3 regions of the Oerskovia sp. Root22 genome follow, and region 1 is predicted to be linked to each of the others. Evidence: predicted binding sites of a transcription regulator. Region 1 holds the regulator's gene; each other region holds the start of a gene.
What was found. The regulator LexA, encoded in region 1, represses DNA repair genes until DNA is damaged. The targets are predictions, from matches to a motif close to TCGAACANNTGTTCGA.
Positions count from the first base shown of each region.

Region 2: the regulator LexA is predicted to act here: its motif matches at 5,649-5,664, upstream of ruvA (Holliday junction branch migration protein RuvA).
Region 3: the regulator LexA is predicted to act here: its motif matches at 4,928-4,943, upstream of uvrA (excinuclease ABC subunit UvrA).

Region 1 is NZ_LMIL01000007.1:98,419-106,253, reverse strand. It holds gene ASE15_RS05330 (ATP-dependent DNA helicase) at 1-919, shown strand, start outside; gene ASE15_RS05325 (L-lactate dehydrogenase) at 999-1,952, shown strand; gene lexA (transcriptional repressor LexA) at 2,084-2,833, opposite strand; gene ASE15_RS05315 (LysM peptidoglycan-binding domain-containing protein) at 3,132-3,503, shown strand; gene nrdR (transcriptional regulator NrdR) at 3,900-4,442, shown strand; gene ASE15_RS05305 (aldo/keto reductase) at 4,548-5,624, opposite strand; gene ASE15_RS05300 (DUF5302 domain-containing protein) at 5,739-5,930, shown strand; gene serA (phosphoglycerate dehydrogenase) at 6,024-7,223, opposite strand; gene ASE15_RS05290 (AAA family ATPase) at 7,375-7,835, opposite strand, start outside.
Region 2 is NZ_LMIL01000009.1:546,657-554,491, forward strand. It holds gene ASE15_RS12915 (glycosyltransferase family 4 protein) at 1-896, shown strand, start outside; gene ASE15_RS12920 (hypothetical protein) at 893-1,564, shown strand; gene pdxS (pyridoxal 5'-phosphate synthase lyase subunit PdxS) at 1,700-2,626, shown strand; gene ASE15_RS12930 (NUDIX hydrolase) at 2,660-3,295, shown strand; gene pdxT (pyridoxal 5'-phosphate synthase glutaminase subunit PdxT) at 3,477-4,127, shown strand; gene ASE15_RS12940 (YebC/PmpR family DNA-binding transcriptional regulator) at 4,135-4,893, shown strand; gene ruvC (crossover junction endodeoxyribonuclease RuvC) at 4,980-5,543, shown strand; gene ruvA (Holliday junction branch migration protein RuvA) at 5,711-6,358, shown strand; gene ruvB (Holliday junction branch migration DNA helicase RuvB) at 6,411-7,484, shown strand; gene yajC (preprotein translocase subunit YajC) at 7,601-7,835, shown strand, end outside.
Region 3 is NZ_LMIL01000004.1:41,909-49,743, forward strand. It holds gene uvrC (excinuclease ABC subunit UvrC) at 1-1,261, opposite strand, end outside; gene ASE15_RS04580 (OsmC family protein) at 1,370-1,855, shown strand; gene uvrA (excinuclease ABC subunit UvrA) at 1,887-4,898, opposite strand; gene ASE15_RS04590 (MBL fold metallo-hydrolase) at 5,127-5,834, shown strand; gene ASE15_RS04595 (YciI family protein) at 5,881-6,189, shown strand; gene ASE15_RS04600 (TerC family protein) at 6,346-7,359, opposite strand; gene ASE15_RS04605 (TerC family protein) at 7,359-7,835, opposite strand, start outside.

The sequences.
Region 1 (7,835 bases):
CGAGATCGCCGAGCGCATGGCGCAGGACCCCACGGGGCACGACGTCCTGTGGTGCTCGCGCGCCGGCGAGGACGGCCGCTGGAGCGGGGACGGCGTGAGCAAGCTGCACGCCGCGCCGCTCGCGGTGGCCGGGCTCATCCGAACCAACCTCCTGACCGAGCGCACGGGCGTCTTCACGTCGGCGACGCTCGCGCTCGGGGGGACGTTCGACCCCGTTGCCCGCTCGCTCGGGCTCGACGACGACGGTGCCACCTGGAGCGGCCTGGACGTCGGCAGCCCGTTCGACTACCCCCAGCAGGGCATCCTCTACATCGCCAAGCACCTGCCCCAGCCCGGCCGCGAGGCGGCCACCGACGGGCAGCTCGACGAGATCGCCGACCTCATCACCGCGGCGGGCGGGCGGACGCTGGGCCTGTTCTCGTCGCGGCGCGCGGCGCTCGCGGTCGCCGAGGCAATGCGCGAACGGCTCGACGTCCCGGTCCTGTGCCAGGGCGACGACCAGCTGCCCACGCTCGTCAAGGAGTTCGCCGCAGACCCGCAGACGTGCCTGTTCGGCACGCTCTCGTTGTGGCAGGGCGTGGACGTGCCGGGCCCCAGCTGTCAGCTCGTGCTCATCGACCGGATCCCGTTCCCCCGGCCCGACGACCCGGTGAAGTCGGCCCGCGCCCGCGCAGTGGAGGCCGCGGGGGGCAACGGCTTCATGCAGGTCTCGGCCAACCATGCGGCGCTGCTGCTCGCCCAGGGTGCAGGGCGGCTCATCCGGTCGACCGCGGACCGCGGTGTCGTCGCCGTCCTCGACCCGCGCCTCGCGACGGCTCGCTACGGTTCCTACCTGACCAAGTCGATGCCGGACTTCTGGACCACGACCGACCGACGTGTCGTCCTCTCTGCGCTCGAGCGCCTCTCCGCCCTAGGCTGAGACCCGGCAGTCCACGCGGTGGACGCGGTCTCCGTCCGGCGGAGGCTCGAGGTCCGTCGCACAACGTCCAGGAGGCACAGTGCCCGCCCGTACCACCAAGCTCGCGATCGTCGGCGCAGGTTCCGTCGGATCGACCCTCGCCTACGCGGCGCTCATGCGAGGGGCCGCTCACACCGTGAGCCTCCTCGACATCAACAAGACCAAGGTGGAGGCCGAGGTCCTCGACCTCCAGCACGGCATCCAGTTCATGCCCATGGCCAAGGTCGAGGGCTCCGACGACGTCGCGGTGTGCGCCGACGCCGACGTCGTCGTCTTCACCGCGGGCGCCAAGCAGAAGCCCGGGCAGACGCGCCTGGACCTCGCGGGGGCGACCATCTCCCTGGTCCGCAACATCCTGCCGGGGCTCGTCGAGGTCGCGCCCAACGCGATCTACATCATGGTGACCAACCCGGTCGACGTCGTGACGTACGCGGCGCTCAAGTACTCGGGGCTGCCGTCCAACCAGCTCTTCGGCAGCGGGACTGTCCTGGACTCCTCCCGCCTGCGCTTCCTGGTCGCGCAGCACTGCGGTGTCGCGGTGCAGAACGTCCACGCCTACATCGCGGGCGAGCACGGCGACAGCGAGATCCCGCTCTGGAGCTCGGCGACCATCAGCGGCGTGCCGCTGCTCGACTGGCAGGGGCTCACGGGCCGTGGGCCGCTCACCGCCGAGGTGCGTGAGGACATCGCGCACGAGGTCGTGCAGTCGGCCTACCGCATCATCGAGGGCAAGGGCGCGACCAACTATGCGGTCGCGCTCGCCGCCACCCGCATCATCGAGGCGATCCTCGACGACGAGCACCGCGTCCTGCCCGTCTCCTCGCTCCTCGACGACTTCCACGGGATCAGCGACGTGTGCCTGTCCGTGCCGTCGCTGCTGGAGCGGCGAGGGTGCGGGGAGCGGATCGAGGTCCCGCTGTCCGACATCGAGCTCGCCGGGCTGCGCTCGTCCGCGGACTCGGTGCGCGCGGTCGCGAAGAGCTTCGGGCTGTGACGCGCCAGAGCTGACTCCCGCGAGGGGGCCGAGGACCGCCGACAGGCGGTGCCCGGGGCACGACGAAGGGGACGGCCGGTGCGGCCGTCCCCTTCGTCGTGCAGGAACAGGGGCGTCGAGAGGCGAGCAGGTCAGAGGCTGCGCAGGACCGAGACGACGCGGCCGAGGACCTGCGCGTCGTCGCCGGACAGCGGGCGGTACGCCTCGTTGTGCGGCATGAGCCACACGTGCCCGTCGATGCGCTTGAAGGTCTTGACGGTCGCCTCGCCGTCGATCATCGCGGCCACGATCTCACCGTTCTCCGCGACGGGCTGGCGACGGACGACGACCCAGTCGCCGTCGCAGATCGCTGCGTCGATCATGGAGTCTCCCGACACGCGCAGCAGGAAGAGCTCACCGTCGCCCACGAGCTGGCGGGGCAGCGGGAACACGTCCTCGACGACCTGCTCCGCGAGGATGGGGCCACCGGCCGCGATGCGCCCCACGACGGGGACGTACGACGGGGTGGGGCGCTCGGGGGACTCCTCGGCGGGATCCACGCCCTCCACGCGCGGGAAGCCGCTGCCTGGCAGAGCCCTGATCCCGCGCGAGTCGTCGGTCTGGACGACCTCGATGGCCCGAGGACGATTCGGGTCGCGGCGCAGGTAGCCCTTGCGCTCGAGCGTCGTCAGCTGGTGCTTGACGCTCGACGGGCTGGTCAGGCCGACGGCCTCGCCGATCTCGCGCATGCTCGGCGGGTAGCCGCGCTGCTCGACCGACGACCGGATCGTCTCGAGGACCAGGCGCTGACGCGCAGTGAGCCCGTCCCCGCCCGTCGCAGGGTCGGGGAGCTCGTGCACCTTCGCGAGCCTGCCCGTGGTGTCGGCCACCCGTCCCGCCATCGTCGTCTCCGCCCTGCTCGGCCGTTCCGGTCCTTGTCCTGCGGAGGGTGCGCCGAGAGCGGCGCCGCCTCCTCCTGGTAGAGCTCCCGGCCGCCTGCGCGCGCCCCGAAGGGGCCCGACATATCGGACGACCGGTACAGGTCCAGGGTAGGTCACCACGCGACACGAATCAAACACATGTTCGAGCATGTCTCGACAACGCGTGCAGTCGGTGATAGAAATCGTACAGATGTTCGACGTACAGGTGTTCGAACCGACCGGGGAAGGCGGTTCGGGCACCCCTGGCGAAGGAGTGGACATGAGCGCAGTGGTGTCGATGGACGAGTGGCGTACGGCGAGGCGTCAGGCGTCCGTGCCGATGCCGGCGTCGGAGGGTCCCCTCCGTCTCACGCTCCGCGGTCGGGTCGTCCTGACGGCGCTCGTCCTCGGGCTCATGGCGCTCGTCGTGCTGTGGGGCGGCAAGGCCTTCGCCTCGGGCCCGGGGGAGCCGCGCGAGGTCACGGTGCACGCGGTCCAGGCCGGCGAGACGCTCTGGCAGCACGCCGCAGCGCTGGCCGGGGGCGACCGGGACGTGCGTGACGTCGTCGACGAGCTGATGGCCCTCAACGGGCTCTCGTCGGCCAGTCTCGAGGTCGGGCAGCAGCTGCTGCTCCCGGTGGGCGAGGGGTGACGGGCTGCTCCGGCGGTTCAGGCCAGCGCTCGCCGGGGCTCTGGTGCCGCGTCTCGGCAGGTTTGCGTGTGAGACAGGGGTTGCGCACTGCCCTTAGGTTCCCCTAAGTTAGTACTGCCTCACCAACCCGGCTGGGGGGTCGGTCGGTGGGGAGGAGGCGCGCACTGCCGCGTCTCCGCAGTTGCGTCGACGTCTGCGAGGCGAGTCGCGGACGTGAGATGGGGACGGGGGCGTCCCGACGGAGGTGGCCGGTTGCCGGCCACCTCCGTTCTCCGTTTGTGACCGATGCCCGGGGCGGGGCGCCTTGCATGTCGCCGAGCGGGCGACGTACGTTCGGGGCGCACCTCCGGAGCGGCCGCTCCGGAGCCAGGCCGACCAGCACAGGAGACCTTTCCCATGCACTGTCCGTTCTGCCGGCACGCGGACTCTCGGGTCGTCGACTCACGGACCTCCGACGACGGGGCATCGATCCGCCGTCGCCGCCAGTGCCCCGCGTGCAACCGGCGCTTCACCACGATCGAGACCGCGAGCCTGTCCGTGGTCAAGCGTTCGGGGGTGACCGAGCCGTTCAGCCGGGAGAAGATCGTGACGGGCGTGCGCAAGGCCTGCCAGGGGCGACCGGTCAACGAGGACGACCTCGCGGTGCTGGCCCAGCGCGTCGAGGAGTCGCTGCGGGCCGGCGGCAGCGCCGAGCTCGACGCCTACGAGATCGGCCTGGCCATCCTCGGCCCGCTGCGCGAGCTCGACGAGGTCGCCTACCTGCGCTTCGCGAGCGTCTACCAGGCCTTCGACTCGCTCGAGGACTTCGAGACCGCGATCAACTCGCTGCGCGCCGAGCGCGAGGCTCGGGAGGATGCGGTGCGCGGACGCGACGGCTCCGAGGGGATCGACGTCGAGCAGGACCCCGCGCCCGCGGGGGAGGCCTCGCACCTGGCCTGAGCCGGGCGTGGCGCCGTGCTCGCGCGCCACGCGTGCCGCGCTTGGTCGGCGCGGACGATGCGTCCCGTGCTCCGTCGGCGCGGACCGGGACGGGACGGAGTGTGCTCAGAGCCTGCTCGACCGGTCGGCCCAGATGTTGATGCCGGTGTCGAGCGGGCGCGACGTGCCGTCCGGGGCCGTTTCGAGCGACACCGCGTCGATCGCCGCGAGCTCCGCGGGGGAGAACGGGACGGCGTCGAGCGCTCGCAGGTTCTCGTCGAGCTGGGCCGTCGTGCGCGCCCCCACGAGGACCGAGGTCACCCGCGGGTCCCGGAGCGTCCAGGCGAGCGCCATCCGTGGCAGCGACTCGCCGCGGCCCGACGCGATCTCCCGCAGCGTGCGGACCCGGGCGAGGTTCTCCGGCGAGAGGAGCTCGGTGCGCAGCGACACTCCGCGCGCGGCGCGAGACCCCTCCGGCACGCCGTCGAGGTAGCGGTCGGTCAGCATGCCCTGGGCCAGGGGCGAGAAGACGATGAGGCCGGTTCCCGCGTCGCCGGCGACGTCGAGCAGCGTCCGTCCGTCGGGCCCTGGCTCCTCGATCCAGCGGTTGAGGATCGAGTAGGACGGCTGGTGCAGGACCAGGGGCAGGCCCAGGTCCGCGGCGATCTCGAGGGCCTGCGCGGTGCGACGGGCCGAGTAGGACGAGATCGCGGCGTACCGGGCGCGTCCCGAGGCCACGGCGGTGGCGAGGGCGCCGACCGTCTCGCGCAGCGGTGTCGCGGGGTCGAACCGGTGGGAGTAGAAGACGTCCACGTGGTCGAGTCCCAGTCGACGCAGCGAGGCGTCGAGCGAGGACAGCAGGTACTTGCGCGAGCCGCCTTCGCCGTACGGGCCAGGGCCCATGCGGTAGCCGGCCTTGGTCGAGAGGAGGAGCTCGTCACGGTGTCCCCGCAGGTCCGTCGCGAGCAGGCGGCCGAACCCGGCCTCGGCCGACCCGGGAGGAGGGCCGTAGTTGTTCGCGAGGTCGAAGTGGACGACACCCCGCTCGTAGGCGTGCAGCACGAGCTCGCGCTGAGCGGCGAACGGCGTGGAGTCCCCGAAGTTCTGCCACAGACCCAGGGAGAGGGTAGGCAGGGTCAGGCCGGAGCTCCCGGCGCGCCGGTACGTCATGTCGGCGGTGCCCGTCGGTGTTTTGTGCGACATGTCTCGACCGTACCCGGTCGTATTCGCTGGCGTTACCGATCGGCGTACGCCAGGCTGGGGGCAGGGGAGCGCCCCCAGGCGTACCCGTTCCACCGAGAGCAAGGAGGCCCGCCGATGACGACGTCGAAGGACGAGACACCAGCGACCACGCCCAGCGAGGACGCGAAGGCGAAGTTCCGCGAGGCGCTGGACCGCAAGAACGCCGCGAGCCACCGCACCGCGGACGGGGGCTCGAACACGGGCACCGTGCACGGTTCGGAGACCGTCGGACCTGTGCAGCGCACGTTCCGCCGCAAGTCCGGCTGAGCGGCTGCCGGGCACTGCCCGGCCCGCCCGTGACGACGAAGGGACCGCACCCACGGGTGCGGTCCCTTCGTCGTAGCGGCTCGAGCTAGCGGGTCAGGACAGCACCCGCAGCTTGACGGTCGCGTCCATCGCGCGCAGCGCCTCGATCGCGGCCGGCTCGAGCTCCGAGCCGACGTCGGTCACCACGTAGCCGAGCTCACCGCGGGTCGCGAGCATCTGACCCTCGATGTTGGTGCCGTGCTCCGCGAGCACGGCGTTGACGGCTGCCAGCACGCCCGGGGTGTTGCGGTGCAGGTGCGCGATCCGGCTCACGCCCGTGCTCTGCTCGAGGGCCAGACCGGGCATGTTGACGCTGAGCGTGGTCGAGCCCGTGGCGAGGTAGTCACGGAGCTTGCCGGCGACGAACTGGCCGATCGACTCCTGCGCCTCCTCCGTGGACCCGCCGATGTGCGGGGTCAGGATCACGTTCGGCAGACCACGGAGGTCCGACTCGAAGTGGTCGCCGCGCTTCTTGGGCTCCTCGGGGAAGACGTCGATCGCCGCGCCGGACAGGTGCCCGGACAGGATGGCCTCCCGCAGAGCCCCCGTGTCGACGACGAAGCCGCGCGAGAGGTTGAGCAGGATCGAGCCCGGGCGCATGCGCGAGAGCTGCTTCTCGCCGAACAGGCCGGCGTTGCCGCCGCGCCCGTCCACGTGCAGGGTCACGACGTCGGCGGTCTCCAGGAGCTCGTCGAGGGTGTCCATGCGACGGGCGTTGCCCAGCGCGAGCTTCTCGGCCGTGTCGTAGAAGATGACCGACATGCCGAGCGCCTCGGCCACGACCGAGAGCTGGGTCCCGATGTTGCCGTAGCCGATGATGCCCAGGGTGCGGCCACGGACCTCGTGCGCGCCCTCGGCCGACTTGTCCCAGATGCCGTCGTGGAGCGCGCGGTCGCGCTCGGTCAGGCGTCGGGTCAGCGCGATGATCTCGGCCAGGGCGATCTCCACGACCGACCGGGTGTTCGAGAACGGGGCGTTGAACGTCGCGACACCGTGCGAGGCGGCGGCCTTGAGGTCGATCTGGTTGGTGCCGATGCAGAACGCGCCGATCGCGACGAGGTCCGGTGCGGACTCGATGACGCGGGCGGTCACGTTGGTCTTGGACCGGATGCCGAGGATGTTGACGCCCTGGAGCGCCTCGATCAGCTCGGCCTCGTCCATGGCCCCGGATCGCACGGTCACGTCGATGCCGGCGGACTCGAAGATCGAGGTGGCGAGTGGGTGCAGGTTTTCGAGGAAGAGGGCGCGTAGCACCTCCCTATGGTGCTCCGAGTTGCCATGAGCACCAAACGAGTCTTGTCCTTCGGACGCCCGGCACGGCTGGCCGGACGCCGTCCGGGCGCACCCCACGACAGGTCCGGCGACGCCGGCCGGGCACCCCGCCCGGCCGGCGCCGCGCGCCCCCTCAGTCGGCGAACCCTCCGGGCAGGGGCTGGGCGTGCACGACGACGAGTCGCTGGGTGGGTCGCGTCATGGCCACGTACAGGTCCGAGGCGCCCGAGGTACCGGCGAGGATCTCGGCCGGTTCGACCAGGACGACGGCGTCGAACTCGAGGCCCTTGCTCTGCGTGGGGCTCAGGACCGTCAGCGCCGCGGCGAGCGCGCCGGGGAGGGCCGCGGCCGGACCGGCGAGCAGCGGCGTCGAGCCGTGCGCCTCGACCAGCTGCTCGCGCACCTCGCCCACGCGCCCGGCCGGGACGACCACGGCGACCCGGCCTGCGCCGTCGGGCCCGACGAACTCCGCCAGCGCCGCGCGGACCCGTGCGACGACCTCCGGTCCCACGGCCCCGGCAACGGAGACGGGGGCCAGCACGAGGGCTCCCGGGACGTCGCGCGCCGAGGTGAGCGACGACGTCGGGAGGCCCG
Region 2 (7,835 bases), on a different contig from region 1:
TGTGGATCGCGCAGGGGCCGATCGTGGCGACGTTCCACACGGCGTTGATCCGTTCGCGCGCGCTGCAGGTGGTCTACCCGTTGGTGCGCCAGAGCCTGGAGAAGATCTCGGCGCGCATCGCGGTCTCGGAGGACGCCCGGCGCACCCTCGTGGAGCACATGGGGGGCGACGCGGTCGTGATCCCCAACGGCGTCTACGTCGACACGTTCGCGGACGCCGCGCCGTCGGCGAAGTGGCAGGGGACCCCGGACGCGCCGACCATCGCGTTCCTGGGGCGCCTGGACGAGCCGCGCAAGGGTCTGCCGGTCCTGACGGCCGCGATCCCGCGCATCCTCGAGGCCGTCCCGGGGGCCCGGTTCCTGATCGCGGGCCGCGGGGACCAGGGTCGCGCGGACGCGCTCGAGGCGTTGGGGGAGTCCGCGAGCGCCGTGGAGTTCCTGGGGTCGATCTCGGACGAGGAGAAGGCGTCGCTGCTGTCGTCGGTGGACGTGTACATCGCGCCGCAGACGGGTGGGGAGAGCTTCGGGATCGTGCTGGTGGAGGCGATGAGCGCGGGGGCGTGCGTGGTCGCCTCGGACCTGGGGGCTTTTCGGCGGGTACTGGACGAGGGGCAGGCGGGGGCGTTGTTCCCGGTGGGGGACTCGGTCGCGTTGGCGGACACGGTGCTGCGGGTCCTGGCGGACCCGGCGGGCCGGGAGCGGTACTGCGAGCGGGCGATCTCGTTCGTGCGCCGGTTCGACTGGTCGACGGTGACCGCGGAGGTGCTCGCGGTGTACGAGATGGCGTTGGCGGCCTCGGACGCGGTGATCCCGGTGCACGAGGATCCGGCGTCGTTGCGCGGTGGTCGTCGGCTGGGGTTGTGGCCCCGTGCTGAGCAGGAGAGGAACCCGTCGTGACGTGGTCGGAGATCGCCATCATCGTGGTGGCCGTGGTCCTGGTCGCGGGGTGGGCCCTGTGGGTGGCTGCCTCGCGTCTGGACCGGTTGCACCGCAAGGTCATGGCCTCGCGCCTGGCGTTGGACGCGCAGCTGGAGCGGCGGGCGTCGGCGGCGCTGGACCTGGCGGGGGCGGGGGAACTGGACCCGGCGAGCTCGGTCCTGGTCGCGGAGGCGGCGTACGAGGTGCTGGACGACGACCTGCGCACGCGCGAGGTCGCGTCCGTGGTCCCGGGCCTGGCCGAGCTGGTGGCCTCGCCGGGGTCCGCCGCCGGGCCCGACGGCGCCTCCTCGCTCGCGCGGGCGCCTCGCCTGCTGGCGGGGGTGGGCGCCGAGCGGGCGCGGGCGGAGAGCGACCTGTCGGCGACGTTGCGCGCGGCCCTGGAGGACCCCGAGGAGGTACGGGAGATCCGTGCCTCGCCCGTGGGTGCCGAGCTACTCGCGGCGCTGGCCGGGGCCTGGTACCGGGCGCAGATCGCGCGTCGCTTCCACAACGAGGCCGTGGCCCAGACCCAGCGCCTGCGCCGCACCTGGTACGCCCGGGCGTTCTCGCTCGCCGGGCACGCGCCCATGCCGGTCACGGTCGAGCTCGACGACGCCTGGCCGCCCGCGCTCGACCGCAACCCCTGACCGGCCGGTCGGGTTCGGGGGGCTGCCCGAGGGGTGGGCGGACCTCCGTAGACTGGGCGGTGACGTGCAAGCATGTCGGCGGCGCGAGCGTGACCCCTGTTCGCGCGTCCCAACGTGAAGATGTGAGGTTTCGCGGTGTCCGTGGAGAATTCCGGCGAGAACAGCCCCCAGGTGACCGGCGACGTCGTCGGCTCGGCCAAGGTCAAGCGCGGCATGGCCGAGATGCTCAAGGGCGGCGTCATCATGGACGTCGTCACGCCCGAGCAGGCCAAGATCGCCGAGGACGCGGGCGCGGTGGCCGTCATGGCCCTCGAGCGCGTCCCGGCCGACATCCGCGCCCAGGGCGGGGTCTCGCGCATGAGCGACCCCGACATGATCGACGGCATCATCGCCGCGGTCTCGATCCCCGTCATGGCCAAGGCGCGCATCGGCCACTTCGTCGAGGCCCAGGTGCTGCAGGCCCTCGGCGTCGACTACATCGACGAGTCCGAGGTCCTGACCCCGGCCGACTACGCCAACCACATCGACAAGTGGGCGTTCGACGCGCCGTTCGTGTGCGGGGCGACCAACCTGGGCGAGGCCCTGCGTCGCATCACCGAGGGCGCGGCCATGATCCGCTCCAAGGGCGAGGCCGGCACGGGCGACGTGTCCAACGCGACCACGCACATGCGCACCATCCGCGGCGAGATCCGCCGCCTGACCTCCCTGCCCGAGGACGAGCTGTTCGTCGCGGCCAAGGAGCTCCAGGCCCCGTACGAGCTCGTCAAGGAGATCGCGGCCACGGGCAAGCTGCCCGTGGTCATGTTCACCGCGGGCGGCATCGCGACCCCGGCCGACGCGGCGATGATGATGCAGCTCGGCGCGGAGGGCGTGTTCGTCGGCTCGGGCATCTTCAAGTCCGGCAACCCCGCCCAGCGCGCCGCGGCGATCGTCAAGGCCACCACGTTCTACGACGACCCGGCCGTGCTCGCGGACGTCTCGCGCGGCCTGGGCGAGGCCATGGTCGGCATCAACGTCGACGACATCCCCGTCCCGCACCGCCTGGCCGAGCGCGGCTGGTGACTCCCGCCCCGCTGCTGGTCCGGTGACCCCACGATGACCAGCACGCCAGGCCGGCCCCCCGGCCGCGTCCCGACCGGGGCGGGCGCACCCGTCGCGCCCGCCCCGGCGGCGTCTGCCACTCCGGGGCCGCCCAGCTCCCTCGGACCCGACTGGGTCCTGGGCGCCGACGGCATGCGCCACCGGCGCGGGGCGCGCGTCCTGCTGCTCGACGACGCCGGGCGCGTCCTGCTCGCCCGCGGCCACGACACCGACCAGCCCGAGCGGTCCTGGTGGTTCACGGTCGGCGGCGGGATCGAGCCCGGCGAGAGCGACCGTGACGCCGCCGTGCGCGAGGTCCTCGAGGAGACGGGCCTGCGCCTGGACCCCGCCGACCTGCAGGGCCCCGTGTGGACCCGGTCGGCCGTCTTCGACTTCTACCGCGAACGCTGCCGCCAGGACGAGGTCTTCTACCTCGCCCGCATCACCAGCACCCAGGCCGCGGTGCCCCTGACGCGCGAGGGCTGGACCCAGATCGAGCACGACGTCGTCGACGAGATGCACTGGTGGGCCCTGGCCGAGCTGCGCGAGGTCACCATCGAGGTCTTCCCCGCCGGGCTGCCCGACCTCCTCGAGCCGCTCCTCGACGGGTGGGACGGACGGACCCGCCACCTCGGTGAGGCCACCGAGTAGCCGACCACGCCGCACCGCGCGGAGGACGCGGGTGCCGTACGGCACCCGCGTCCCGAGGCGCGCCGCGCCCGACCGGGGCGCTCGGACCCGGCCCCGCGTCCGGGCCGCACCCGCCCTCCGGCCGCGAGCGCCGTCGTCGGGCACCCCCGCACCGCGCGGCGGGCGGCGCGTACGATGGGCGATCGTGAAACCGGTCATTGGAGTCCTCGCCCTGCAGGGCGACGTCCGTGAGCACGTGGCCGCCCTCGAGGTGGCCGGTGCGCGCGCCGTCACCGTGCGGCGCCCCACCGAGCTCGCCGCGCTCGACGGCCTCGTGCTCCCCGGCGGTGAGTCGACGACGATCGACAAGCTGCTGCGGATCTTCGAGCTGTTCGACCCGCTGCGGGCCGCGATCGCCGCAGGTCTGCCGGTGTACGGCTCGTGCGCGGGCATGATCCTGCTCGCGGACCGGGTGCTGGGGGCGACCCACGACCAGCAGACCCTCGGTGGCCTGGACGTCACGGTGCGCCGCAACGCGTTCGGGCGTCAGGTCGACTCGTTCGAGTCGTCCGTGGAGATGACCGGGGTGCCGGGCGGGCCCGTGCCCGCCGCGTTCATCCGGGCCCCGTGGGTCGAGCAGGCCGGCCCGGGGGTCCAGGTCCTGGCGCGCACGCGCCACCGGGGCGCCTCCGTGCCCGCTGCGCCGGGCGCGGTGCCCGCCGCGGGCGCGGGCGAAGACGCAGGTAGAATCGTCGCAGTACGTCAGGGAACGTTGCTCGCCACCTCCTTCCACCCCGAGATCACGGGCGATGCGCGGGTGCACGAGCTCTTCGTCGCAATCGTGAAGGAGTAACAGGGGTATGTCAGGACACTCCAAGTGGGCTACGACCAAGCACAAGAAGGCCGTGATCGACGCCAAGCGCGGCAAGCTGTTCGCCAAGCTCATCAAGAACATCGAGGTCGCGGCCCGCACGGGCGGCGGGGACCTCGCCGGTAACCCCACGCTCTTCGACGCCGTCCAGAAGGCCAAGAAGTCCTCGGTCCCCAACGACAACATCGACCGCGCCCTCAAGCGCGGCTCGGGCCAGGAAGCCGGCGGCGCCGACTACCAGACGATCATGTACGAGGGCTACGGCACGGGCGGCATCGCCGTCCTGGTCGAGTGCCTCACGGACAACAAGAACCGTGCCGCCGCGGAGGTCCGCATCGCGTTCACGCGCAACGGGGGCCAGCTCGCGGACCCGGGCTCGGTGTCCTACCTGTTCTCCCGCAAGGGCGTCATCGTGGTCCCCAAGGAGGGCACCACCGAGGACGACGTGATGGAGGCCGTCCTGGAGGCGGGCGGCGAGGAGGTCACGGACGAGGGCGACACGTTCGAGGTCCTCACCGAGGCCACCGACCTGGTCGCGGTCCGCACCGCGCTGCAGGACGCCGGCATCGAGTACGACTCCGCGGACGTGGTCTTCCACCCGTCCATGGAGGTCGAGGTCGACGCCGAGGGCGCCCGCAAGATCCTGCGCCTGATCGACGCGCTCGAGGACAGCGACGACGTGCAGAACGTCTACGCGAACTTCACCGCGAGCGACGAGGTCATGGCCGAGCTCGAGAACGACGACTGACCCACCACCCGGTGTGACCAAGGGCTCCCGCGCGACCGCTCGCGTGGGAGCCCTTGGTCGTGGGTGGCGCGTGAGAAGGTGAGCGCGTGCGCGTGCTCGGAGTGGACCCAGGCCTGACCCGCTGCGGCGTGGGCGTCGTCGACTCGTTGCCCGGGCGGCGCGCGCAGATGGTCGCGGTCGGGGTCCTGCAGAGCCCCCCGGACATGTCGGTGGACCTGCGCCTGCTCACGATCTCCCAGCGCCTGGACGCCTGGATGGACGAGCACGTCCCGGACGTCGTGGCCGTCGAGCGGGTCTTCGCCCAGCACAACGTGAGCACCGTCATGGGCACCGCGCAGGTCGCGGGGCTCGCGATGGTCGCCGCGGCCCGGCGCGGGGTCCCGGTCGCGATGCACACCCCCAGCGAGGTCAAGGCGGCCGTGACCGGCACGGGCCGGGCGGACAAGGTCCAGGTCCAGCGCATGGTCGCGCGCATCCTGGGCCTGGCCGAGCTGCCCAAGCCCGCGGACGCCGCCGACGCCCTGGCGCTGGCGATCTGCCACATGTGGCGCCCCGCGGGCGCGCTGCAGGGCGGCGACCGCCACCAGCTCACCCCTGCCCAGCGGGCGTGGGCCGCGGCAGAGCAGGCCTCGCGCGGCCCGCGCCGCTAGGTGCCCGCGGCAGGGGCACGTGCCGGGGGAGCGCGGTGCGTCGAGGTGCCCGACGGCGAGGCTCACCCGGGCGCACGCCCGCCCGTTGCTAGAGTGGCCGCAGTTTCGTACAGGTGTTCGGGATCGGTCGCGCGCGGCCGGGGCCCGCGAGGATGCATGGAGGCACAGTGATCGCTTCGCTGTCGGGAACGGTGGCGAACGTCCGCCTGGACCGCGCTGTCATCGAGGTGGGCGGCGCCGGGGGAGCCGTGGGGTACCTCGTGCACGCGACCCCCGCGACCCTGTCCACGCTGCGCGTGGGCGAGGCGGCCCGCCTGTCCACGAGCATGGTCGTGCGCGAGGACTCGTTCACCCTGTTCGGGTTCGCCGACGACGACGAGCGCACCGTCTTCGAGGCCGTGCAGACCGTCAGCGGCGTCGGCCCGCGCCTGGCCCTGGCGATGCTCGCTGTCCACACGCCCGACGCCCTGCGCCGCGCCGTGGCCTCCGAGGACATCGCCGCGCTCATGCGCGTGCCCGGTATCGGGCGCAAGGGCGCCCAGCGCATCGCGCTCGAGCTCGGCGACAGGCTCGGGGCCCCCACGGGCACCGGCGACGGGACCGCCGAGGAGGCGGCAGGCACGGGCGCCGCCGTGGTCGACGACCAGCGCGACCAGGTCGTCCAGGCGCTCGTGGGGCTCGGCTGGAACCCCAAGGCCGCCGAGGACGCGCTCGCCACGGTCCTGGCCCAGGCCGGCGTCGACGTCGTCGCCCCCGACGAGATCGCCGGCGCCCTGCGCGCCTCGCTGCGCGTCCTGGGCGGCCCCCGTGGGTGACTTCGACCGGGTCGGGTACGCCGAGGGCGAGGAGCCCTTCACGTCCGAGCGGATCGTGGCGCCGGCCGCGGACGACCTCGAGCGCGCGGCCGAGGCCGCGCTGCGTCCCCGGCGGCTCGAGGAGTTCGTCGGCCAGCTCGTCGTGCGCGACCAGCTCTCCCTGGTGCTGCAGGCCGCGCTGGCCCGCGGAGCGACCCCCGACCACGTCCTGCTCTCGGGCCCTCCCGGGCTCGGCAAGACAACCCTCGCCATGATCATCGCGGCCGAGCTCGGCGCGTCCCTGCGGGTGACGTCGGGCCCCGCGATCCAGCACGCGGGCGACCTCGCCGCGGTCCTGTCCTCCCTCGAGGAGGGCGAGGTCCTGTTCATCGACGAGATCCACCGGCTCGCGCGCCCCGCCGAGGAGCTGCTCTACGTCGCCATGGAGGACTTCCGGGTCGACGTGGTCGTGGGCAAGGGAGCGGGGGCGAGCGCGATCCCGCTGGCCCTGCCGCCGTTCACGGTCGTGGGCGCCACCACGCGCGCCGGGCTGCTGCCCGCGCCGCTGCGCGACCGGTTCGGGTTCACCGGGCACCTCGACTTCTACTCGCCCGACGAGCTCCAACGCGTCCTGGTCCGCTCGGCCGGCCTGCTCGGCGTCCGGCTCGACGCCGACGCCGCCCACGAGATCGCCGGCCGCTCGCGCGGCACCCCCCGCATCGCCAACCGCCTGCTGCGCCGCGTGCGCGACTGGGCCCAGGTGCGCGGCGACGGCTCGCTGGACCTGCGGGCCGCGCGGGCGGCGCTCGAGGTCTACGAGGTCGACGAGCTCGGCATGGACCGCCTCGACCGGGCCGTGCTCGGCGCGCTGTGCACGCGCTTCAACGGCGGCCCCGTGGGGCTGAGCACCCTGGCCGTGACCGTGGGCGAGGAGGCGGAGACCGTCGAGACCGTCGTCGAGCCGTTCCTCGTGCGCGAAGGGCTGATCGGGCGCACCCCGCGCGGGCGCGTCGCGACCGCGGCCGCCTGGGCGCACCTCGGGCTCACACCCCCCGACCCCCTCGCGCCCCGCGGCCCGGGCGGCCTGACAGGGGGACGGAACGGCTCGGGACGGACGGGGCGAACCCTGTTCGACACCGGGGCCTAGACTGGGGGAGTCTGAGCGGCGGAACTCCACGGTCGTACGGTTCGTTGGTGATCCGTACGCGTGCGCCTAGACTGCCGCGCAGATCCCAGCACAGAACAGGAATCGGTTACCCCGTCATGGACTTCAGTCTCATCCTCATCCTCGCCCTCGCCGCAGGTGCGATGTTCCTCATGACCAGCCGGTCGCGCAAGGCCCAGAAGGAAGCAGCAGCCTTCCGGACCAACCTGGCCCCCGGCCAGGAGGTCATGACCGGTTCGGGCCTGTTCGGCACCATCGTCGCGGTCGACGAGGAGAAGGACATCATCACGATCGAGTCCACCCCCGGCAACCAGTCCCGCTGGCTGCGGGCAG
Region 3 (7,835 bases), on a different contig from region 1:
TGGACACGTCGTAGCACTCGATGCGCAGCGGCGCGGTCTCGAGGCCCAGGGCCTCCTGGATCTCCCGCAGCGCCTGGCTGCGCGTGGTCAGGTCGCCGGCTCGGCGCGTGCGGTGCAGCGCGAGGGCGTGCTCCGCGTTCTTGTGCACCGTGGCGGCGAGCTCGCGCTTGTCCCCGCGCTGGGGCACCCGGACGTCCACCTTGGCGCCGCGGAGCCCCGTGAGCCAGGACACGACCTGCTCGGTGTCCGGAGGAAGGACCGGCACGAGCACCTCGCGGGGCACGACGCTCGACGACGGCGTGGAGGAGTCGCCCAACGACTCGTCGGCCGAGCCGTAGACCTGCTGGAGGAGGTGCTCGACGAGCTCCGCGTCCGTCACGTCCTCGACCTTCTCGACGATCCAGCCGCGCTGACCACGGATGCGCCCGCCGCGGACGTGGAAGACCTGGACCGCGGCCTCGAGCTCGTCGCCGGCCAGGGCGAAGATGTCCGCGTCGGTCGCGTCCCCGAGCACCACGGCGTTCTTCTCCATGGCGCGCTCGAGCGCGATGATGTCGTCGCGCAGGCGTGCCGCCTGCTCGTACTCCATCGCGGCAGCTGCCTCCTTCATCTTCGCCTCGACCCGGCGGATGAACTTGGCCGTGTCGCCGGCCATGAAGTCGCAGAAGTCCTCGGCGAGCGCGTGATGGTCCTCGGGGCTGATGCGTCCCACGCACGGCGCCGAGCACTTGTCGATGTACCCGAGCAGGCACGGGCGCCCGGTCTGCTGGGCCCGCTTGAAGACCCCTGCGGAGCACGTGCGCACCGGGAAGACCCGCAGCAGGAGGTCGAGGGTCTCGCGGATCGCCCAGGCGTGCCCGTAGGGGCCGAAGTACCGCGTCCCGGGGCGCTTGGCGCCGCGCATGACCTGTGCCCGGGGGAACTGCTCGCCCAGCGTCACGGCCAGGTAGGGGTAGGACTTGTCGTCCCGGTACTTGACGTTGAAGCGCGGGTCGAACTCCTTGATCCACGAGTACTCGAGCGCGAGCGCCTCGACCTCGGTCCCGACCACCGTCCACTCGACCGACGCGGCCGTGGTAACCATGGTCTGGGTGCGGTAGTGGAGGTTCGTCAGGTCCTGGAAGTAGCTCCCGAGACGTGCCCGCAGGTTCTTGGCCTTGCCCACGTAGATCACGCGACCGTGCTCGTCGCGGAACCGGTAGACACCGGGCGACGTGGGGATCTCTCCCGGGGCGGGGCGGTACGAGGACGGATCTGCCATGTCCGCCAGCCTAGGTCAGCCCACCCACACCCCGGGTGCCCCGCGACCGGACCCGTCCACCGTGACGCCCGTCACACATGCGACGGCCCGTGGCGCTAGGGTGACCGCATGGGCGCCCTTCACTCCTATGCCGCGACCGTCCGCTGGACCGGCGCAGGCCAGACCGGAACCACGACCTACACCGCGTACAGCCGCGACCACGAGATAGACCTCGCGGGTCGCCCGACGCTCCCGGGGTCCGCCGACCCGGCGTTCCGCGGAGACCCCGGTCGGTACAGCCCCGAGGAGCTGTTCGTCGCGAGCCTCTCGCAGTGCCACATGCTGTGGTTCCTGCACCTCGCCTCGGCCGCGGGGATCGTGGTGCGCGAATACTCGGACGAGGTCACCGGCACCATGCGCGTCGAGTCGGCGGGGGCCGGTCAGTTCACCGACGTCACGCTGCACCCGCACGTCGTCGTCGACGACGGGCCCCAGGTCACCGACGAGGCCGTCGCCGAGGTCCACCGCCGGGCCCACGACCACTGCTTCCTGGCCCGGTCCGTGAACTTCCCGGTGCTGCTCGAACCCGCGCCGCTGCGCACGCACGCAGCCTGACCGCCCGGCTGCGTGAGCGCGACGCCGCGCGTCAGGCGCTCTCGCGTGCGTCGTCGTCGGATGCATCCACCGACGCCTTCACGGCCGCCGAGGACTTCGAGGCCGCGGCCGTTGCTTTGCGCACCGGAGTCTTCCGAGGCGCCTTGGCAGCGGGCGCCTTGGCTGCCGCGGCCTTCTTCGGCAGCGGCGCGACCGGGATCGGGTCCCCCGGGAGCACCTCGGCGAGGAAGCGGCCCGTGTGGCTCGCGGCGACGGCCGCCACCTGCTCGGGCGTGCCCTCGGCGATGACCCGGCCTCCGCCCGATCCGCCCTCAGGACCCATGTCGATGACCCAGTCGGCGTTCTTGATGACGTCCAGGTTGTGCTCGATCACGAGCACCGAGTTGCCCTTGTCCACGAGCGACTGGAGCACCGCGAGGAGCTTGCGGATGTCCTCGAAGTGCAGTCCCGTCGTGGGCTCGTCCAGCACGTAGATGGTGCGGCCCGTCGAGCGCTTCTGCAGCTCGCTGGCCAGCTTGACGCGCTGCGCCTCGCCGCCCGAGAGCGTAGGCGCGGGCTGTCCCAGGCGCACGTACCCCAGACCGACCTCGGAGAGCGTCTTGAGATGCCGCGAGATCGTGGGCACCGCGGCGAAGAACTCCGACGCCTCCTCGATGGGCATGTCGAGGACGTCGGCGACGGTCTTGCCCTTGAAGTGCACCTCGAGCGTCTCGCGGTTGTAGCGGGCACCGTGGCAGACCTCGCACGGGACGTAGACGTCCGGCAGGAAGTTCATCTCGATCTTGATGGTCCCGTCGCCCGAGCACGCCTCGCAGCGCCCGCCCTTGACGTTGAACGAGAACCGGCCGGGTGTGTAACCCCGCACCTTGGCCTCGCTGGTCTCCGCGAAGAGCTTGCGGACGTGGTCCCAGACCCCCGTGTACGTCGCAGGGTTGGACCGCGGCGTGCGCCCGATGGGCCCCTGGTCGACGTGGACCACCTTGTCGAGGTTCTCGAGCCCGGTGATGCGTCGGTGCCGGCCGGCGACCTGCCGTGCCCCGTTGAGCTCGTTCGCGAGCACCGTGTAGAGGATCGAGTTGACGAGCGTGGACTTGCCCGAGCCAGAGACCCCCGTGACCGCGGTCAGCGTGCCGAGCGGGAAGCTCACGTCGATGCCCTCGAGGTTGTGCTCGCGCGCACCGATGACCGTGACCTGACGGCTCTTGTCCACGGGACGACGCGTCGCCGGCAGGGGGATGCTGCGGCGCCCGGCGAGGTAGGCACCCGTGACGGACTCGGGGGCCTCGAGGAGTCCCGCGTAGTCGCCCGAGTGGATCACGCGCCCGCCGTGCTCCCCCGCCCCGGGGCCGATGTCCACGATCCAGTCGGCGGCACGGATGGTGTCCTCGTCGTGCTCGACGACGATGAGCGTGTTGCCCAGGTCGCGGAGCCGGGTGAGCGTGTCGATGAGCCGCCGGTTGTCCCGCTGGTGCAGACCGATGCTCGGCTCGTCGAGGACGTACAGCACGCCGACGAGCCCCGAGCCGATCTGCGTCGCGAGCCGGATGCGCTGCGCCTCACCGCCCGAGAGGGTCCCGGCGGGGCGCTCGAGCGAGAGGTAGTCGAGGCCCACGTCGAGCAGGAAGCCCAGGCGGGCGTCGATCTCCTTGAGCACCTCGGTCGCGATGGCCTTCTGGCGTGTGCCGAGCTCGAGCGAGCCGAGGAAGGCCGCGGCCTCGCGCAGCGGCAGGCGGCAGACCTCGGCGATCGACTTGTCGCCGACCTTGACCGCGAGGACCTCGGGCTTGAGGCGCGTGCCCTGGCAGACGGGGCACGGCGTCTCGCGCATGTACGCCTCGTACTTCTCCTTGGACCACTCCGACTCGGTCTCGCCGTGACGGCGCTCCAGGAAGGTCACGACGCCCTCGAAGCCGGTCGAGTACTGACGCTCGCGGCCCCAGCGGTTCTTGTAGCGGACGTGGACCTCGTGGTTCTGGCCGTAGAGGACGGCCTGCTGCGCGCGCTGCGGCAGCGCGCGCCAGGGCACGTCCATGGAGAACCCCAGGTCCGAGGCGAGAGCGGTCAGGACGCGGTTGAAGTACTCGGAGGAGATCTGGGCCCAGGGAGCGACGGCTCCCTCGGCGAGCGACTTCTCGTCGTCCGGGATCACCAGGTCCGGGTCCACCTCGAGCCGGAACCCGATGCCCGTGCACTCGGGGCACGCCCCGTAGGGCGCGTTGAACGAGAAGGTACGCGGCTCGATCTCGTCGAGCGTGAGCTCGTGGTCGTTGGGGCACGCACGCTTCTCGGAGAACCGGCGCTCGCGCTGCGGGTCGTCGGCGTCCGCGTCGACGAGCTCGACGACGACGAGGCCACCCGCGAGGCCGAGAGCGGTCTCCACGGAGTCCGTGAGCCGGCGCTGGACGCCCTCGCGCGAGACGAGGCGGTCGATCACGACCTCGATGTCGTGCTTGAGCTTCTTCTCGAGCGCGGGCGGGTCCGTGAGCTGGACGACCTCGCCGTCGACGCGGGCACGCGCGAACCCCTTGGACTGGAGCTCCTTGAAGAGCTCGCTGTACTCGCCCTTGCGTCCGCGCACGACGGGGGCGAGGACCTGGTAGCGAGTCCCCTCCGGCAGCTCGAGGAGGCGGTCGACGATCTGCTGCGGCGTCTGGGCCTGGACCTTCTCTCCGCAGACGGGGCAGTGCTGGGTCCCGGCGCGTGCGAACAGCAGGCGGAGGTAGTCGTAGACCTCCGTGATGGTCCCGACCGTCGAGCGAGGGTTGCGGTTGGTCGACTTCTGGTCGATCGAGACCGCGGGCGAGAGGCCCTCGATGAAGTCGACGTCCGGCTTGTCCATCTGCCCCAGGAACTGACGGGCGTAGGCGGACAACGACTCGACGTACCGGCGCTGCCCCTCCGCGAAGATCGTGTCGAACGCGAGAGAGGACTTGCCGGACCCCGACAGCCCCGTGAAGACGATGAGCTGGTCCCTCGGCAGGTCGAGGTCGACGTTGCGGAGGTTGTGCTCACGGGCACCAGCGATGACAAGGCGATTGCTCACCGAAGCATCGTATGCCTCGCCCCTGACATTCGCACACCTGTTCGAGACGCGGACGGCCGGCGTCGCCCCGACCGGCGAGCCGACGGCGCGTGCGCCATGCCCCTGACCAGCACTCCGAGCCATCTGCTCGCCGTGCCAGACTTCGACGAGAGGCTCGTCACACGACCAGCCGAGCGCCGTCGGTTCAGCCACCCCGCCGGCTACCGACCAGAACAACCTGGAGGGCTCGTGGGATACACCGGAGACGTCGCGGTCGGAGGTCCGAGCGACCTGCGGGTCCTGGACGAGATCGAGGTCCGCAAGCTCGCCGTCGGGCCGTCGCACAACAACGCCTACCTCCTGACCTGCCGGAGGAGCGGAGCCCAGCTCCTGGTGGATGCTGCTGCCGAACCGGACCGGCTCGCCGAGCTCGTCCGTGAGGGCTCGCCTTCGGCCCGCCTCGACATGGTCGTCACGACGCACCGTCACCGCGACCACATCGCCGCGCTCGCGTCCCTCGTGGCGGTCACGGGAGCCACGGTCGCGGTCGGCGAACCCGACGCCGATGCCGTCACCCGTGCCACGGAGGTCGGCGTCGGCAGATCCCTGCACGACGGCGACACGCTCGTCGTCGGGCACCTCACCCTCGGGGTCGTCGCCCTGCGCGGCCACACACCTGGGTCGGTCGCGCTCGCGTACCGCGAGCCCGAGCACGCCACCGCACCCGGGGCCGTCCCCGGGCGCGCACACCTGTTCACGGGAGACTCGCTCTTCCCGGGCGGGGTGGGCAACACCGAGCAGGACCCTGGACGCTTCGCACTCCTCTACGCCGACGTCACCGAGAGGCTCTTCGACAGGTTCGACGACGCGACGTGGGTCTACCCCGGGCACGGCGCGGACACGACGCTCGGCACCGAGCGTCCCCACCTCGAGGAGTGGCGCGCACGAGGCTGGTAGCAGCGGCTGCGGACCACGGGCGGCCCGTGCCGTTCGAGGTGCTTGAATGAGCGACATGCCGATCTTCGCCGTGACCTACACGTACGCCGACAAGCCCGCCGTCCTCGACGCGTTCCGCCCCGAGCACCGTGCCTTCCTGGGCGACCTGCTCGAGCAGGGCACCCTGCTCGCGTCCGGTCCCCTCGCCCAGGACGTCGCCAACCCCGCAGGGGCGCTCCTCCTGGTCGAGGCCGCCGACGAGGCCGGAGTGGCGGCGACGCTCGACGCCGACCCGTTCGCCCGGGAGAACGTCATCACGCGTCGCACGGTCCGTCCCTGGGTTCCCGTGCTCGGCCCCTGGTCCGACCGCAACTGACCCGGGACGGCCCGCGCGGCTCCGCCTGCGGCGCCCGGACCCGCCCGGCACGACCGGGCCCGCGCTCCCGACCCAGACCGTGCAGCACGACGGCCCGCCTCCCCGAGGGGAGGCGGGCCGTGGCGTACCGGGCCGAGCGTGCGCCGGGTGAGCCGACTAGGAGGCCACGTCGACGTCGTCGGGCACGGTCTCCGTCTTGTCCTGGCCGCGCGTGCGCAGCAGGCTCGCGACCGTCGTGACCCCGAGCGCTCCCACGATCACCACGAGCGAGAGCCAGATCGGGACCGTGGGGACGGCCTCGATGTGGTGCCCGCCGTTGATGAACGGCAGCGTGTTCTCGTGGAGCGCCTCGAGGATCAGCTTGACCCCGATGAAGCCCAGGATCACCGCCAGGCCGATCGGCAGGTAGACCAGGCGCTCCAGGAGACCCCCCAGCAGGAAGTACAGCTGGCGGAGCCCCATGAGCGCGAACACGTTCGTCGTGAACACGATGAACGGGTCCTGCGTCAGACCGAAGATCGCGGGGATCGAGTCGAACGCGAACAGCAGGTCCGTGCTGCCGATCGCGAGGAACACGATGAGCATGGGCGTGAAGAGCCTCTTGCCGTCGACCACGGTCCGCAGCCTGCCGCCGTCGTACGTCTGCGACAGGGGGAGCACCCGCCGCAGCGAGCGGATCATCCGGTTCTCCTGGTACTCCTCCGGCTCGTCCCCGCCCGCGACCAGCTTGATCGCGGTGTAGATCAGGAACGCGCCGAACAGGTAGAACACCCACACGAACTGCGCGATGATCGCCGCGCCCGCCAGGATGAAGGCGCCGCGCAGCACGAGCGCCACGATGATCCCCACCATGAGGACCTTCTGCTGGTGCTCACGGGGTACGGCGAACCTCGTCATGATGATGACGAACACGAAGAGGTTGTCCACCGACAGGCTGTACTCGGTGAGCCAGCCCGCGTAGAACTCGACCGCCGGGGCGCTCCCGCCCACGAGAGCGACGAGCCCACCGAAGACCAGTGCCAGGGCGACGTAGAACGCCACCCACAGGCCGCTCTCCTTCATCGACGGCACGTGCGGGCGACGGCCCACGATCACCAGGTCGACGAGCAGGAGGACGACGAGAGACGTCAGCGACGCCGCCTCGAACCAGAACGGGAGCTCGTGCTGCATCAGTAGGTTTCCTTCTCCAGGCGACGACGGTCGCTACGGTCCTTCGCGAGGCTCGCGATCGTGGTGATCGCGAGGGTCACCACGATGAAGCCGAGCGAGACGGCGGTCGAGATCTCCGGCAGGAAGGTGATGTGCTCGCCACCGTTGATGAAGGGGATCTCGTTGGTGTGCATCGCGTGGATGAGGAGCTTGATCCCGATGAAGCCGAGGATCGCGGCCAGGCCCCACGCGAGGTAGACGAGACGGTCCAGCAGGCCGTCGATGAGGAAGTAGAGCTGGCGCAGACCCAGGAGCGAGAACGCGTTGGCCGCGAAGACCAGGAAGGTCTCCTGCGTCAGGCCGAAGATCGCGGGGATCGAGTCGACCGCGAACAGGAGGTCGGCGCTGCCGATCGCGATCATCACGATGAGCATGGGCGTGATGTAGCGCTTGCCGGAGATGGTCGTGAACATCTTGTCCTCGACGTACGCGTCCGT